2 regions of the Bradyrhizobium sp. HKCCYLR20261 genome follow, and region 2 is predicted to be linked to the other one. Evidence: predicted binding sites of a transcription regulator. Region 2 holds the regulator's gene; the other holds the start of a gene.
The links. The regulator PhoB, encoded in region 2, activates phosphate uptake and scavenging genes when phosphate is short. The targets are predictions, from matches to a motif close to TGTCATNNANCTGTCAT.
Positions count from the first base shown of each region.

Region 1: phnF (phosphonate metabolism transcriptional regulator PhnF) is a predicted target of PhoB. The motif match lies at 4,865-4,881, and genes of this name have one in related genera.

Region 1 is NZ_JBNPUZ010000007.1:54,702-61,825, forward strand. Features, by position in the region: gene ACQR1L_RS18295 (ABC transporter substrate-binding protein) at 1-515, shown strand, start outside; gene ACQR1L_RS18300 (ABC transporter permease) at 566-1,381, shown strand; gene ACQR1L_RS18305 (ABC transporter permease) at 1,386-2,171, shown strand; gene ACQR1L_RS18310 (ABC transporter ATP-binding protein) at 2,177-3,229, shown strand; gene ACQR1L_RS18315 (phosphodiesterase) at 3,235-4,077, shown strand; gene phnF (phosphonate metabolism transcriptional regulator PhnF) at 4,099-4,824, opposite strand; gene phnG (phosphonate C-P lyase system protein PhnG) at 4,945-5,397, shown strand; gene phnH (phosphonate C-P lyase system protein PhnH) at 5,397-6,008, shown strand; gene ACQR1L_RS18335 (carbon-phosphorus lyase complex subunit PhnI) at 6,012-7,115, shown strand; gene ACQR1L_RS18340 (alpha-D-ribose 1-methylphosphonate 5-phosphate C-P-lyase PhnJ) at 7,112-7,124, shown strand, end outside.
Region 2 is NZ_JBNPUZ010000001.1:112,184-119,307, forward strand. Features, by position in the region: gene ACQR1L_RS00525 (nickel-dependent hydrogenase large subunit) at 1-1,000, opposite strand, end outside; gene ACQR1L_RS00530 (HupU protein) at 997-2,013, opposite strand; gene ACQR1L_RS00535 (HoxN/HupN/NixA family nickel/cobalt transporter) at 2,040-3,062, opposite strand; gene ACQR1L_RS00540 (trypsin-like serine protease) at 3,333-4,649, opposite strand; gene phoB (phosphate regulon transcriptional regulator PhoB) at 4,744-5,451, opposite strand; gene phoU (phosphate signaling complex protein PhoU) at 5,468-6,184, opposite strand; gene pstB (phosphate ABC transporter ATP-binding protein PstB) at 6,213-7,034, opposite strand; gene pstA (phosphate ABC transporter permease PstA) at 7,031-7,124, opposite strand, start outside.

The DNA of each region.
Region 1 (7,124 bases), on a different contig from region 2:
CCGTCGGCTATGTCGGCGCCGTCGCCGTCAATCTCGCGCTCGGCGGCTCGCCCTCGAACTTCGATCCGGGGTTGAGCTTCTTCAAGGACCTGCGCAAGAACGACCCGATCGTGCCGAAGCAGACATCCTATGCCCGTGTGGTCTCGGGCGAAATCCCGATCCTGTTCGACTACGACTTCAATGCGTACCGCGCGAAGTACACCGAGAAGGGCAATTTCGAGTTCATCATTCCCTGCGAAGGCTCGGTCGTGTTTCCCTACGTCGTTGGTCTGGTGAAGAACGCGCCCGACAAGGACAAGGCGAAGAAGGTCATCGACTACCTGCTCTCGGACAAGGGCCAGGCGATCTGGACCAACGCGTATTTGCGTCCGGCGCGTCCGATCGAGCTGCCTGAGGCCGTCAAGGCGAAGTTCCTGCCGGACAGCGACTACGCTCGCGCCAAGAGCGTGAACTGGGGCGACATGGAGACCGCGCAGAAGGGCTTCGTCGACCGCTATCTGTCCGAAGTCCGCTAAGGAGCCCTGTGCCCCGCTGGGCGGAAATCCGGCGGGGCATGCCTGATCTCATGTCGCACAAATCCTTCGTCTGGACCTGCCTGTTGCCGCTGGCCGCCGTGACCGCGGCCTTCTTTCTTCTGCCGATGGCCCGGCTTCTCATCGCGGGCGCCGAAGGGCCGCGCGGACTGATCGAATATCTCGCGATCATCATCGAGCCGCGTTACCGCGCGACGCTTCTGAATACGGTGCTGCTGGCTGCGGCGACCACGGTCGCGACATTGATCGTTGCCACCATCGCCGGCCTGTTCCTGCAGCGCCATCGCTTTCCGGGACGCGCCGTCCTGGTTGCCGTCCTGACGTTCCCGCTCGCCTTTCCCGGCGTCGTGATCGGATTCATGATCATCCTGCTCGCCGGCCGCCAGGGTCTCATCGGCGACGTTTCCTCGCGCGTGCTCGGCGACAAGATCGTGTTCGCTTATTCGATCTATGGGCTTTTCCTCGGCTATCTCTACTTTTCCATTCCGAGGGTCATTCTCACCATCATGGCCGCGGCACAGAAGCTCGATCCCGGCCTGGAGGAGGCGGCTCGCTCGCTCGGCGCGAGCCCATGGGCGGTGCTGCGCGACGTAGTGCTACCGGCGCTTGCGCCGGCCCTGGTCGCCTCGGGCGCGATCGCGTTTGCCACCGCCATGGGCGCGTTCGGCACGGCGTTCACGCTTGCGACTAGCATCGACGTGCTGCCGATGCTGATCTACACAGAATTCACTCTGGCGGGAAATCTCGCGACCTCGGCGGCGTTGTCGGTCGGGCTGGGGGTGATGACGTGGCTGATCCTGGCGCTGGCGCGCAGCTTCGCCGGTACCTCTGTCGCGGCGGCGGGCTAGTCGCGTGCGCAGCCGAATCCTCTTCGCGCTTCAGTTCCTGTTCACGCTGCTCGTCGCGGCGTTCCTGGCCGTGCCCGCCGGCCTCTCGATCGCGGCCGGGGTCACCGTCAACTACTTCCGCGGGATCCAGTCCGGCGTGACGCTGCAATGGGTCGTGCAGGTCTGGGAGCTCTATGCCGGCACGATCCTGGCGTCGATCATGATTGCGCTCGGCACGCTCGCCGTCACGCTCGTGGTCGGCGTTCCCGCCGCTTACGCGCTGTATGTCCGCGGTGGACGGCTCGCGCGGATGGTCGAGGAGATCATCACCTTGCCGCTCGCTATTCCCGGGCTTGCGATCGCGCTGGCGCTGCTCTTGACCTATGGCGGCTTCGGCAGCTTCCGCCGCTCGTGGCTGTTCATCCTCGCTGGCCACGTCGTCTTCACGATGCCATTCATGGTGCGCTCGGTGATGGCCGTGTTCGCCACCATCGACGTCAAATCGCTCGACGAAGGCGCCGCCTCCGTCGGCGCCTCGCCGTGGCGCCGCTTCGTCGACGTCATCGTTCCCAATGCCGCGCCGGGAATCCTGGCCGGCAGCCTCATGGTCGTCACGCTCTCGCTCGGAGAATTCAACCTGACCTGGATGTTGCACACGCCGCTGACCAAGACCTTGCCGGTCGGCCTCGCCGACGCCTATGCGTCGATGCGCCTCGAGGTGGCCTCGGCCTATACTCTGATTTTCTTCGTCCTGATCATTCCGCTCCTGGTCGCCATGCAGTGGATCGGCGAAAGGGGAGGTGCAAGGTGAGCACGATGACCCGTCACGGCGCGGCGCTGAAGGTTGAGAATTGCGGCAAGACATTCGCAGACGGCACCAACGCGCTCGCGCGCGCCACGCTCGACATCGCGCAGAGCGAAACGCTGGTGCTGCTCGGCCCGTCCGGTTGCGGCAAGACCACCTTGCTGCGGATCGTCGCCGGTCTCGAGACGCCCGACGCCGGCGGCCGCGTGCTGTTCGACGGCAAGGACCAGACCAGGCAGCCGATCGAGAAGCGCAATGTCGGCATGGTGTTCCAATCCTATGCGCTGTTTCCCAACATGTCTGTCGCAGAGAACATCGGCTATGGGCTCAAGATTCGCGGCGTCTCGCGGGCGCAACGCGCCGCGCGCGTCGCCGAGCTGGTGGCGCTGACCAATCTGGCCGGTCTCGAAGACCGCCGCATCGATCAGCTGTCGGGCGGACAACGCCAGCGCGTCGCGCTCGCGCGCGCCGTTGCCGTCAGGCCGAGCGTACTGCTGCTCGACGAGCCGCTCACGGCGCTCGACGCCGCCTTGCGCGAGCGGCTGCGCGGCGAGCTCAACAGCCTGCTGCGCACCCTCGGCATTACCGCGATCTATGTGACCCACGACCAGGCCGAGGCGATGGAGCTTGGGGACCGCATCGTCGTGATGCGCAAGGGCGCGATCGCGCAGGTCGGGACGCCGCGCGAGATCTATTTCGAGCCCGCCAGCCGCTTCGTCGCGGAGTTCGTCGGCGCGGCCAACATCATCGAGGCGCCGATCGCGGACGGCCATCTCGTGCTGCCGGGAGGCCGCCAGCCTGTATCCGGCGGTGGTTCGAAACCCAACGCTGTCGCGATGGTCCGCCCTGAGACGATCGGCATCGCCGACGTGTCGGCCTCGTGCTTGACCGGCGTGGTTGATAGCGTTCGCTTCGCCGGCGACCGCCAGCGCATCGTCGTGCGTGATGCCGCATCCGTCGCATTGACGGTGGACGCGCCGAACACGATCAGGGTCGGAGCAGGGGAGCGCGTCGGTCTGTCCATTGCGGCGAACGCCATTCGTCTGCTGCCAGAGGAAGGCTGAACGGCATGAGCAAGCGCCCCATCATCATCGCTCAGATCTCCGACCTGCACATCAAGGCGCCCGGCCGGCTCGCCTATCGCCGCGTCGATACCGCGCGGGCACTGGCGCATTGCATTGCGGAGCTCAACCGGCTCGCGCCGAAGCCTGATCTCGTCGTGATCTCCGGCGATCTCGCCGACACGCCGTCGGCGGTCGAGTACGAGCATCTCGCGGGATTGCTGGCGGAGCTTTCGATTCCCTACGTCGCGGTGCCCGGCAATCATGATTCACGCGAGCTGATGCGCGCGGCGTTTCCGGATCATTTTGATGCCGGCGCGTCCGGTCCGCTGAACCGGCATGTCGATCTGCCGGAGCTCGATCTGCTGCTGCTCGATTCCAGCGTGCCCGGTCATCCGCATGGCGAGCTCGACGCGGCCACTCTCGCTTGGTTCGACGACAGGCTGTCCGCGCGTGCCGACAAGCCGGCGCTGATGTTTTTGCATCATCCGCCGTTGGCCACCGGCATCTGGCACATGGACCGGCAGAACCTGCTCAATGCCGACGATCTCGCCGCGGTCGTTGCGCGTCACCCGCGGTTGCAGTTGATCGGCTGCGGCCACGTGCATCGTGCCACGCTGACCCGGTTCGCCGGCATTCCCTGCACGATTTGTCCCGCGCCGAACCACGCCGTCGCGCTTGATCTCGCCGAGCTGCAACCGCCATCCTTCCGGGTCGAGCCGCCCGCCTTCCACTTGCACGTCTGGTTTCCAGGCGCAGGCTTCGGCACCGTCGTGACGCATCAGGTGCCGATCGGTGCGTTCGACGGACCGCATCCCTTCTTCAATCCGGATGGCTCTCTGATCGACTGAGCCCCAGACCCACCGTCGCGTCTAGCTCTCCACCTCGAAGGCCACGCGCTCCGCGGCAAAGCGTGAGCGCTTGACGACCAGCGGCGTCCCGTCGGCGTCGATGTCGGTGCTGTCGACCACGAGCACGGGGCGGTCGAGTGCGAGATCCAGGCGCGCCGCGTCGCTTGCGTCGGCGATGTCGGCGGTGATGCGGGTCGATCCGCGGCGATAGTCGCGAATGCCGAAATGCGCGAGCAGCGCCGTCATCGAACGGGCCGAGGCGAAGATCGAGCCGGCGTCGGGAAACCGCTCAGTCGACAGCCATGACGTGCTCACGCAGATCGGCGTCTTGTCGGCAAAGCGCAGCGCGTCGATGCGTGTCAGCGAAGCGCCGGCCTTCACGCCGAGCACGCGCGCGAGGTCGCGCGTCGCCGGCTCTTCGCTGGCGGCGAGCATCTGTCCGCGCGGTTCGCGGCCGCCGGCGCCGACGATCTCGGAAAAGCGCGTGCGCGATCGCAGCGGATAGGACAGCCGCGGCGCCTCGACATAGGTGCCGCTGCCGCGCTCGGCCCGCACCAGGCCGCGCTCCGCGAGCGTCGCGAGCGCACGGCGCACCGTGTGGCGGTTGACGCGGTATGTCTCGGCGATTTCGGTCTCGCCCGGCAGACGCGTCCCGGGCGCGAAGCGGCCGCCGGCGATGTCGCGCTCGATCCCGTCGGCCACGCGCCGCCACAACGCGACGCCCGAAGGAGCGTCCTGCATGCTCATCACCGGCTCTCCGCCTTTCGGGTCGCGAAAATCACGTCCATGTCATCAAACAGTCATGGCGCCCCGTTACGAAGTTGTCTAATATCATAGACAACTTTACGACGGCAAGAGCGGATGGAGATGGACGGCAACACGATGCAGGATCGGCGCAGGACGGCGATGCAGGTCCTCGCACACGCCTCGCATGCGGATATCGCAGCCAGGCTGGAAAGCCTCGCGCTGCCGGATCATCAGGATCTGCGCGCGGCGGAGAATGGTCTCGTGATGCTGCGCGGCCGGGTCGGTGGCGATGGTGCCCCGTTCAATCTCGGTGAGGCGACGGTGTCGCGTGCGGCGGTTCGGCTCGGGAGCGGCGAGGTCGGCTTCGGCTACGTGCTCGGGCGCGATGGCGGCAAGGCGCGGCTGATCGCGCTATGCGACGCGATGATTCAATCGCAGGCCCATGCTCAAGGCGTCCTCACGCAAGTGGTCGCCCCGCTGCAGGCGCAACTGCAGGAAGACCGCCGGCGCCAGGCCCAGGAGGCTGCGGCGACGCGCGTCGACTTCTACACGATGGTCCGAGGAGAAGGCTGATGGCCATTGTGACGTCCGAGCTTCAGCCCGGGTTTTCCGACAAGGTTCTGGCAGCGCAGTCGACGTTCCGCACGGTGATGGAAGCCATGGCGCGGCCCGGCAGCGTGCGACACATCGAGGCTCCTGTGGGGCGGCCAGCATGCTTGATGCACGGTACCGCCGCGATCGCGTTGACGCTGTTCGATCACGACACCCCGATCTGGCTCGATGCGCCGTTGGCCGCAGCCGCGGAGGTCGGTGCCTGGCTCAAATTTCACACGGGGGCGCCGATCACTGGCAAGCCCTCGCAGGCGAGCTTCGCGCTGGTGGCCGCGCCCGACACGCTGCCTGATTTCAGCTCATTCGCGCTAGGTTCCGCCGAATATCCCGACCGTTCGACGACGTTGATCCTGCAGGTGGCGAGCCTGTCCGCTGGCCGGACCTTTCAGTTGCGCGGCCCGGGCATCGACGGAACGGCGACATTCGCCGCGTCGATCGCGCCGGCCGATCTGTTCGAGCGGCTGTCGATCAATGAGAGACTGTTTCCGCGCGGAATCGATGTGGTGCTGGTCGACGGTTCGTCGATCGTTGCCATCCCGCGCACGGCGCGGCTCGTCGCCGCAGGAGGTTGAGGCATGTATGTCGCCGTCAAGGGTGGCGAGCGCGCCATCGAGAATGCGCATCGGCTGCTGGCGCATGAGCGTCGCGGCGATCGCAATGTGCCGGATCTGTCGCTGGCGCAGATTTCCGAGCAACTCGGCCTCGCTGTCGATCGCGTGATGAGCGAGGGCTCGCTGTATGATCGCGAGCTCGCCGCGCTGGCCATCAAGCAGGCCCGCGGCGATCTGATCGAGGCGATCTTCCTGGTGCGCGCCTTCAGGGCGACATTGCCGCGCTTCGGTGCGAGTGAGCCGGTCGATACCGGTGCGATGCGGGTGCAGCGGCGGGTATCGTCGACGTTCAAGGACATCCCGGGCGGGCAGGTGCTCGGCCCGACCTTCGACTACACGCACCGCCTGCTCGATCCGCAGCTTGCGAAAGGGGCCGATCCCGAGTCCCCTGCGATGGCCGAGGCCTCGACTGCGCCGACGCCGCGAGTGACCGACATTCTTGGCCAGGATGGTCTCATCGAGCCGTCGCCGCAGGCGGAAGCCGGCGCTCCCGTTGGGGACCTGACGCGTGATCCCCTCGGCTTTCCGGCGGGGCGCGATCTGCGGCTGCAGAATCTCGCGCGTGGTGACGAAGGCTTTCTGCTTGCGCTTGGCTATTCGACGCAGCGCGGCTACGGCCGCAACCATCCGTTCGCCGGCGAGATTCGCTTCGGCGAGGTCGAGGTCGAGTTCTTCGCCGAGGAGGTCGGCTTTGCCGTGCCGCTCGGCTCCATCGAGCTGACCGAGTGTCAGATGGTCAATCAGTTCAAGGGCTCGGCCACCGAGCCGCCATGCTTCACCCGCGGCTACGGCCTCGCTTTCGGCCAGAGCGAACGCAAGACGATGTCGATGGCGCTGGTCGACCGCGCCCTGCGCGCGCGTGAACTGGGTGAGGACGTGATCGCGCCGGCGCAGGACGAGGAATTCGTGCTGTCTCATTCCGACAATGTGCAGGCGACCGGCTTCGTCGAGCATCTGAAGCTGCCGCACTATGTCGATTTCCAGTCCGAGCTTGGCCTGTTGCGCAAGCTGCGTCAGGAGTTCGCGGACGCCCATGCGGCTCCGGCCATGAAGGAGGCCGCGGAATGAACGCGCCGA
Region 2 (7,124 bases):
GCGCCAGCGCGCCGACCTCGACGGGATCTCCCGCAAGCCGCGGCGCCTTGCACCAGCTATAGGCGTCAGGCTTGTCGGCATCCGGCTCGGTGCGGCTCTCGGCCGGATCGCGCGACGTATCGCGCATCCAGGCGTGCGACACGTCCTCGGTGATCTGACCGGACGGCAGCGCTTCGATCTTTCCATCGGAGGTCCGAAGCCCGGCCCGAAAGCGCGCAGCATCAGCATCGTGATACGCGCCAAAACTCATCAGCAGACCGGGTCCCGGCCCCAGATGCGCGAGATCGAGCGCATCGGCCAGGCGAAGGAAGTGCGCGAAGTCGCCGCCGCGCCCGTCGCGCCACTGATCGAGTTCATCCGGCGTCGACAGCGCCAGCACGTGTTCGAGCTTGTCGGCAAACACAACGCGTTCGAGAAAGCCGCGAAACGACGCCGCGATCGCATTCAGCCGGATACGCTCGCCAAGCTCAATTGCACGCGTCGTGCCGCCCGGCTGGAACGCCAGGCTATGCGGCCATTTGCCTGCGATGACGCCCATGATCTCCAGCAGCCGCGCCCGCGCCGGCAGCGCCTCGCGGGCCGCGGATCCCTTGGTGGCAGTGAAGCGCTCGGCCGCTTCGCCGTGCCACGCGTGAGACGCGTAGGCGTCGCGGGCGAAGTCGGGCATGAAGAAGATGTAGAAGTGCGTGAGGTGGTCGGCGGCGTTCTCGGCCGCGTGCGCGATGTTGGCCGCGAGCACGCCATTCGGCGCTGGGACCACGCCCATCGCTTGACGCAATGCAGCCGCCGCCGCGATCGACTGCGACACCGAGCAGATGCCGCAGATGCGCGGCGCTATCACGAGCGCGTCCAGCGGCGGACGTCCCTCCAGGATCTGCTCGAAGCCGCGGTAGAGCGGCGCCGTCACTTCGGCGCGCGCGACGCGGCCGCTGTCGATATCCAGGCGGACTTCGAGATCGCCCTCGACGCGGTTGAACGGGCCGACCGTAATCCGCGTCATGAGCTGCGCTTGTCGCCGGACCGGCTCGGCGGCACGACGACGTGATCGGCAGTCGCATTCACGCGTACGCGACGCGGGGTCGCCGATTTCGACAGCGCCGCCAGCGCGACGAACCAGGCCTTGGGCATGTCGGTGGGGAGGCCCACAGGAATGCCGGCGAGCTTCGCCGTCTGCAGATAGTTCTGCGTGGTCTCGAAGCCCGGCGAGGTGCAGGCAATGCAGGCATAGCCGCCCTTGGTGCAGGAGCCACCGCCGTTCCAGGAGCGCTGGTTGCAGTCGCCGACGGCTTGCGTCGCGCGGCAGCCCAGATGCTCCATCAGGCAGCCGCGCTCCGACATGGTTTCCGCGCTCGCCTTGAACTCATAGAACTCGTTGCGCGAGCAGCCATGATGCGCGAGGTGGTTGGCGATGAAGGTCGGGCGCCCCACGGCGTCGAGCCCATCGCTCGTCAGGTCGCCAGAGGTGAGCGCGAGCAGACTTTCCATCACCCAGCCGGGATGCGGTGCGCATCCGGCGACATTGATCACCGGCAGCCCGCGCTTCGAGCGGAAGCCGGAGCCGAGCGCACCGCCGGCATCGCTGCCCTCGAACTGCAGCCCGACGGCGTCGGTCGGATTGCTCCCGGCCGCGGGAATGCCGCCATAGGCCGCACAGCTTCCAACCGCGACGACGTAGTCGGCAAGCGGGGCGAGATCGAGCAGCCAGTGATAGATCGAGCGGTTGGTGCCGGCGAGCATGTTGAAGCGACCGCTGAGATGCGGTCCGCGCGCGACCGAGCCTTCGAGCACCAGCAGATCGAGCCGCTCGCGGCCGTCACGGATCGCGTCGAGCAGCTCGACGACCTCGTCGCCGGTCTCCTCGCTGACAGAAGGGTGCCAGATCAGGTCGATGCCGGATTGGCGCAGCTCGTCGAACCAGCCGGAGGCGCCGCTTTCCAGGATCGACATCGTGCAGCCGCCGCAGCTCGCGCCCTGCAGCCACAGCATCCTGGTCATTCCCTCCGCGCCGGCCATCGTGAGGTCCTGCCCTCAGCACAGCTTCATGCTGTCGTGTTTGGTATCTCCCCGGGGTTTAGCGTCCCCGCACGAAGGGTGGCAAGCGCCGCGTCGGCCTCGGAACCGCGCGGGCGGCGGTTGAAGAATACGGCGCCGGCCCAGATCAGTCCGAACAGGACGACCGCGACGATCCCCAGGTCGGCGATTCCGTCACCGAGCGCGCTCGCAACATCGGCCCACGTTCCGGTCAGGCCGAACAGCGGCGCCAGCAGCGTGGCGGCCTCGACGCCGCCGATCACCAGCGCGATCATCACCGACAGCCCGGTGATCACCAGATTGTAGCGTCGCTTGCGGGCGGGATCCGTCAGCGCCCAGCGGTAGGCGCCGACCATCAGCATGCCGTCGGCGGTGTCGACGGTCGCCATCGCCGCGGCGAACAGCGCCGGGAACACCAGGATATGCACCAGGCTCTCGCCGCGGGCCGCTTCGGTCGCCGACAGGCTCAAAAGACCGATCTCGCTGGCGGTGTCGAAGCCAAGGCCGAACAGGAAGCCGAGCGGGAACATATGCCAGGCGCGCGAAACGACCCGCAGCACGGGCCGCAGCAGACGAATCAGGAGGCCGTTGCCGGGGCTCGCGCTGTCCGTCTCGGACCGGGGCGAGCGGCGCCAGAGGTTCACGAACAGGACGAGGTTCGCCAACGCGATCAGCAGCAGGAAGCCTGCCGAGACCGAGGTGCCGATGGCGCCGCCGATCGCGCGGATCGCACTGTCCTCCCGCAACAGATCCGCGCCGGCGACCAGGCTCACGACGATCGTGGCGATCACGACGACGCTCGAATGGCCGAGCGCGAAGTAAAGACCCGCGGCGCGCGGCGCATCGCCGTCCTGCACCAGCTTGCGGACCACATTGTCGATCGCCGCAATATGATCGGCATCGACGGCGTGGCGGAGGCCGAGCAGCCAGGCCAGCAGCGCGGTGCCGACGATGGCCGGACGGTCGGCGTAGAGCGCGAACGCCCAGGCCCAGGCGAGCGCATTGGCGAGCACAAGGCCGGCCAGCAGCATCGCATTGCGACGCCCGACCGGCCGCAGCCAAGCCGGAACGAAACGCGCGGAGCGAGGATGATCAATTGGCAAAATCGTCATACTCGGACAAGAGAGCAAGACCTGCGCCAAAAGGCAAGGCTCGCGCTGCCGCGCCCAAATCACTTGTAAATCAACCCTCGTCGCCCGTGCGGCTGAGGTCCCCGGCATTGCTTTGGCAATCCGCTATCCGGTCACGCACAAACATTGACCAGCCGGTGTCCAACTCTCTTCCTCTTCCTGTCCCTCCCCTCACCGCGCGGATGCGCTCTGCGCGGCGATCTCGCGCCGCACGGCCGCCTCGAACTGGCTGGCGGGCGCGGCAAACATCAGCCGGGTCTCCTCGTGGAACGCCGAGAAGATCCCGACCACCACCGGCTCGCCGCCGATCTCGGCCAGGATCGGCGAGCCCGAATAGCCGAAATTGGCAAGGCAATGCACGGTCAGGAGACGGGCGTCCCTGGTCATGCTTGCGCTACAATTGCGCTGGCCGGTCGGCGAATAGCGCCGCTCCTGGCCATAGCCGATCTCGGAGATGGCGCCGGCCTTGGTCGCAGCCGCGAGCTCATCCCGGCCCACGGACTTCACCGCCACGGGCTTCGAGGGCAGCGCATCCTTCAGGATGATCAACGCCCAGTCGGCTGGCGAGCGGTCCAGCGACCATTTGTCGTGCTGGGTCGGAATGAACTCAGGCGCCACGATCAGCTTGTCGGCGACCGACGAGGCCGCGGGAGTGCCTCTGTTCATGCCAGCGAGGAAATGGACGTTGCCGGGGCTGACCTGCCCGACGCCGTTGAAGACACAATGCGCCGCCGTGAGCACCACGCGCGGCGCCACCAGCGTGCCGGTGCACGAACCTCCCGTGCTGTATTGCGCCACGGTCACGACACCGATCGAGGAGGCCGGCCAGGAGGTGGGATCGACGACGTCGCCGAAGTGCCGGTCGAGACCGAGCAACTGCTCCGCGCGCGGATTGGCAATCCCGGCATCGACCGATTCCGGCTTCGGCCGCCACGCGGCAATGGTGGCCTCGGCCTGGCGCCGCTGCGCTTCGCTGAGCTTCACTCTCTGAATCTCACGGCCGGCCGACCTGACGCCGCTGCGACCGGCCATCACGAGCCAGGCATAACCCTGGATGACGTCCCGGGTCATGACCTCGCCGTCGAGCATCATCAGGCCGAGCATGTATTGCGACTGGGCAAAGCCCTGCGCGGCGGCGCGATTGAACCAGCGGGCGGCTTCGCCGTGATCGCGGGCGGCGCCTTCACCGTTGAAATAGGCGATGCCGAGATAATGCTGGGCGACGGCGAGCCCTTGATCGGCGGCCTTGCGGTACCAGACCAGCGCCTCCGCCTGGTTGCGCGGGGCGCCCAGGCCGAAGGCCTGCATGAATCCGACATTGAACTGCGCGCGCGCATCGCCCTTGGCGGCGAGCGGCTGGAGCCGGCGTAACGCCGCCGCCGGCAGCCCGTTCGAAGCCGCAGCGACGGCGTCCTCGAGCTCGGCGGCCGCGGCATTGCCGGCAGCCACAAGCAACAAGGCCAACAAGATAGCGAGCGTCCTGATCATTGCGTCTGCCGAGGTCCGACCATGATGATGGGAACTCGATCACACAGGATCAAGACGGCAACGGCATGACCGCGCGATCAGGCCTGCTCGCCCGTTAGGCCTGCTCCGACTTGGCGAAGCGATCGTCCAGCGCATAGCCGGCGCCACGCACAGTGCGGATCGGATCCTGCTCGCGGCCGGGATTGAGCAGCTTGCGCAGGCGGCCGATGTGCACGTCCACCGTGCGCTCATCGATATAGATGTCGCGGCCCCAGACGCTGTCGAGCAACTGCTCGCGGCTGAACACGCGGCCGGGATGCTCGAGGAAGAATTCGAGCAGGCGGTATTCGGTCGGGCCGAGATCGATCGGCCGGCCCGAGCGCGCCACGCGGCGCTTCTCACGGTCGAGCTCGATGTCGCCATAGGAAAGCACTGTCGCCAGCCGCTCCGGGCTCGCCCGCCGCAGCAGGCCCTTCACGCGCGCCAGCAGCTCCGGCACCGAGAACGGCTTGACGATGTAGTCGTCGGCGCCGGTCGCAAGCCCCCGCACACGCTCGCTCTCCTCGCCGCGCGCGGTGAGCATGATGATCGGCAGCTGCTTGGTCTCGGACCGCGCCCGCAGCCGCCGGCACAGCTCGATGCCGGACAGGCCCGGCAGCATCCAGTCGAGCACGACCAGATCGGGCACGCGCTCCTTGAGCCGCGTGTCGGCCTCGTCGCCGCGCGCCACGGTCTCGACCTCGTAGCCTTCGGCCTCGAGGTTGTAGCGCAGCAGCGTCGTCAGCGCCTCCTCGTCCTCAACCACCAGAATTCGCGCACCCATGTCGAAATCGTCTTTCTCAGTTACCGGGGATCGTGGTCGCGAAGCTGGTCATGTCGCCCTTCGGGCGCTTGTCCATGATCTGCTGGCCCTCGATCATATAGAACACCGTCTCGGCGATGTTGGTGGCGTGGTCCCCCATCCGCTCGATGTTCTTGGCGCAGAACATCAAATGGATGCAGAACGAGATGTTGCGCGGGTCTTCCATCATGTAGGTCAGGAGCTCGCGGAACAGCGAGGTGCAGATCGCGTCCACCTCCTCGTCGCCCTTCCAGACCGTCATCGCCGCCGGCAGGTCATGCGCCGCATAGGCGTCCAGCACCGTCTTGACCTGCGACTGCACCAGATCAGTCATGTGCTCGAGGCCGCGGATCAGCTTCAGCGGATGGAAGTCGCTCTCCAGCGCGGCGACGCGCTTGCCGATGTTCTTGGCGAGGTCGCCGATGCGCTCCAGATCGGTGGCGACGCGCATCGCGCCGACGATCTCGCGCAAATCCACCGCCATCGGCTGGCGGCGGGCGATCGTCAGCACCGCGCGCTCCTCGATGATGCGCTGCAGCTTGTCGACCTCGGCGTCGGCGGCGACCACCTTCTGGCCGAGCGCCACGTCGCGCCGCACCAGCGCGTCGACGGAATCGACGATCAGCCGCTCGGCGAGGCCGCCCATCTCCGACACCAGCCGGGTCAGGTCCTGCAGATCGCTGTCGAACGCCTTGGCGGTATGTTCACTGGCCATGTTGATCTCCTGAAGAATGCTGTCGGCGTCAGCCGAACCGGCCGGTGATGTAGTCCTGGGTCCGCCGATCGCTCGGCGAGGTGAAGATCTTGCTGGTCTCGTCGAACTCGATCAGCTCGCCGAGATACATGAAGGCGGTCTTGTCGGAGACGCGGGCCGCCTGCTGCATGTTATGGGTGACGATCGCGATCGTATAGTTCTCCGCGAGCTCCTGGATCAGCTCCTCGACCTTGGCGGTCGAGATCGGGTCGAGCGCCGAGCACGGCTCGTCGAACAGGATCACCTCGGGCCGGACGGCGACCGTGCGCGCGATGCACAAGCGCTGCTGCTGGCCGCCGGACAGCGACAGGCCGGAGGCGTTGAGCTTGTCCTTGACCTCGTTCCACAGCGCGCCGCCGCGCAGCGCCTTCTCGACGCGGTCGTCCATCTCGGACTTCGAGATCTTCTCGTAGAGACGGATGCCGAAGGCGATGTTCTCGTAGATCGTCATCGGGAACGGCGTCGGCTTCTGGAACACCATGCCGACCCGCGCGCGCAGCAGATTGAGATCGAGCTTGGGATCGAGGATGTTGGTGTTGTCCAGCATCAGCTGGCCGGTGGCGCGCTGGCCCGGATAGAGATCGTACATCCGGTTGAAGATGCGCAGCAGGGTGGACTTGCCGCAGCCGGACGGGCCGATGAACGCCGTGACGCGGTTGGTGCCCAGCGTCAGGTTGATGTTCTTCAGCGCGTGATGATCGCCGTAATAGAAGTTCAGGTTGCGCGCGGTCACCTTGGCCGGCGCCTCGGGGAGCGGCTGGCCGTGAAGGGTGTGAGCGGGCTGACTGACGGAGACGGACAGTTCGGTCATTTCGTTTTCCTCTCGGCGCCGAGAATGCGTGCACCGACGTTCAAAGCGAGCACGGCCAGAGTGATGAGAAGGGCTCCGCTCCAGGCCAAT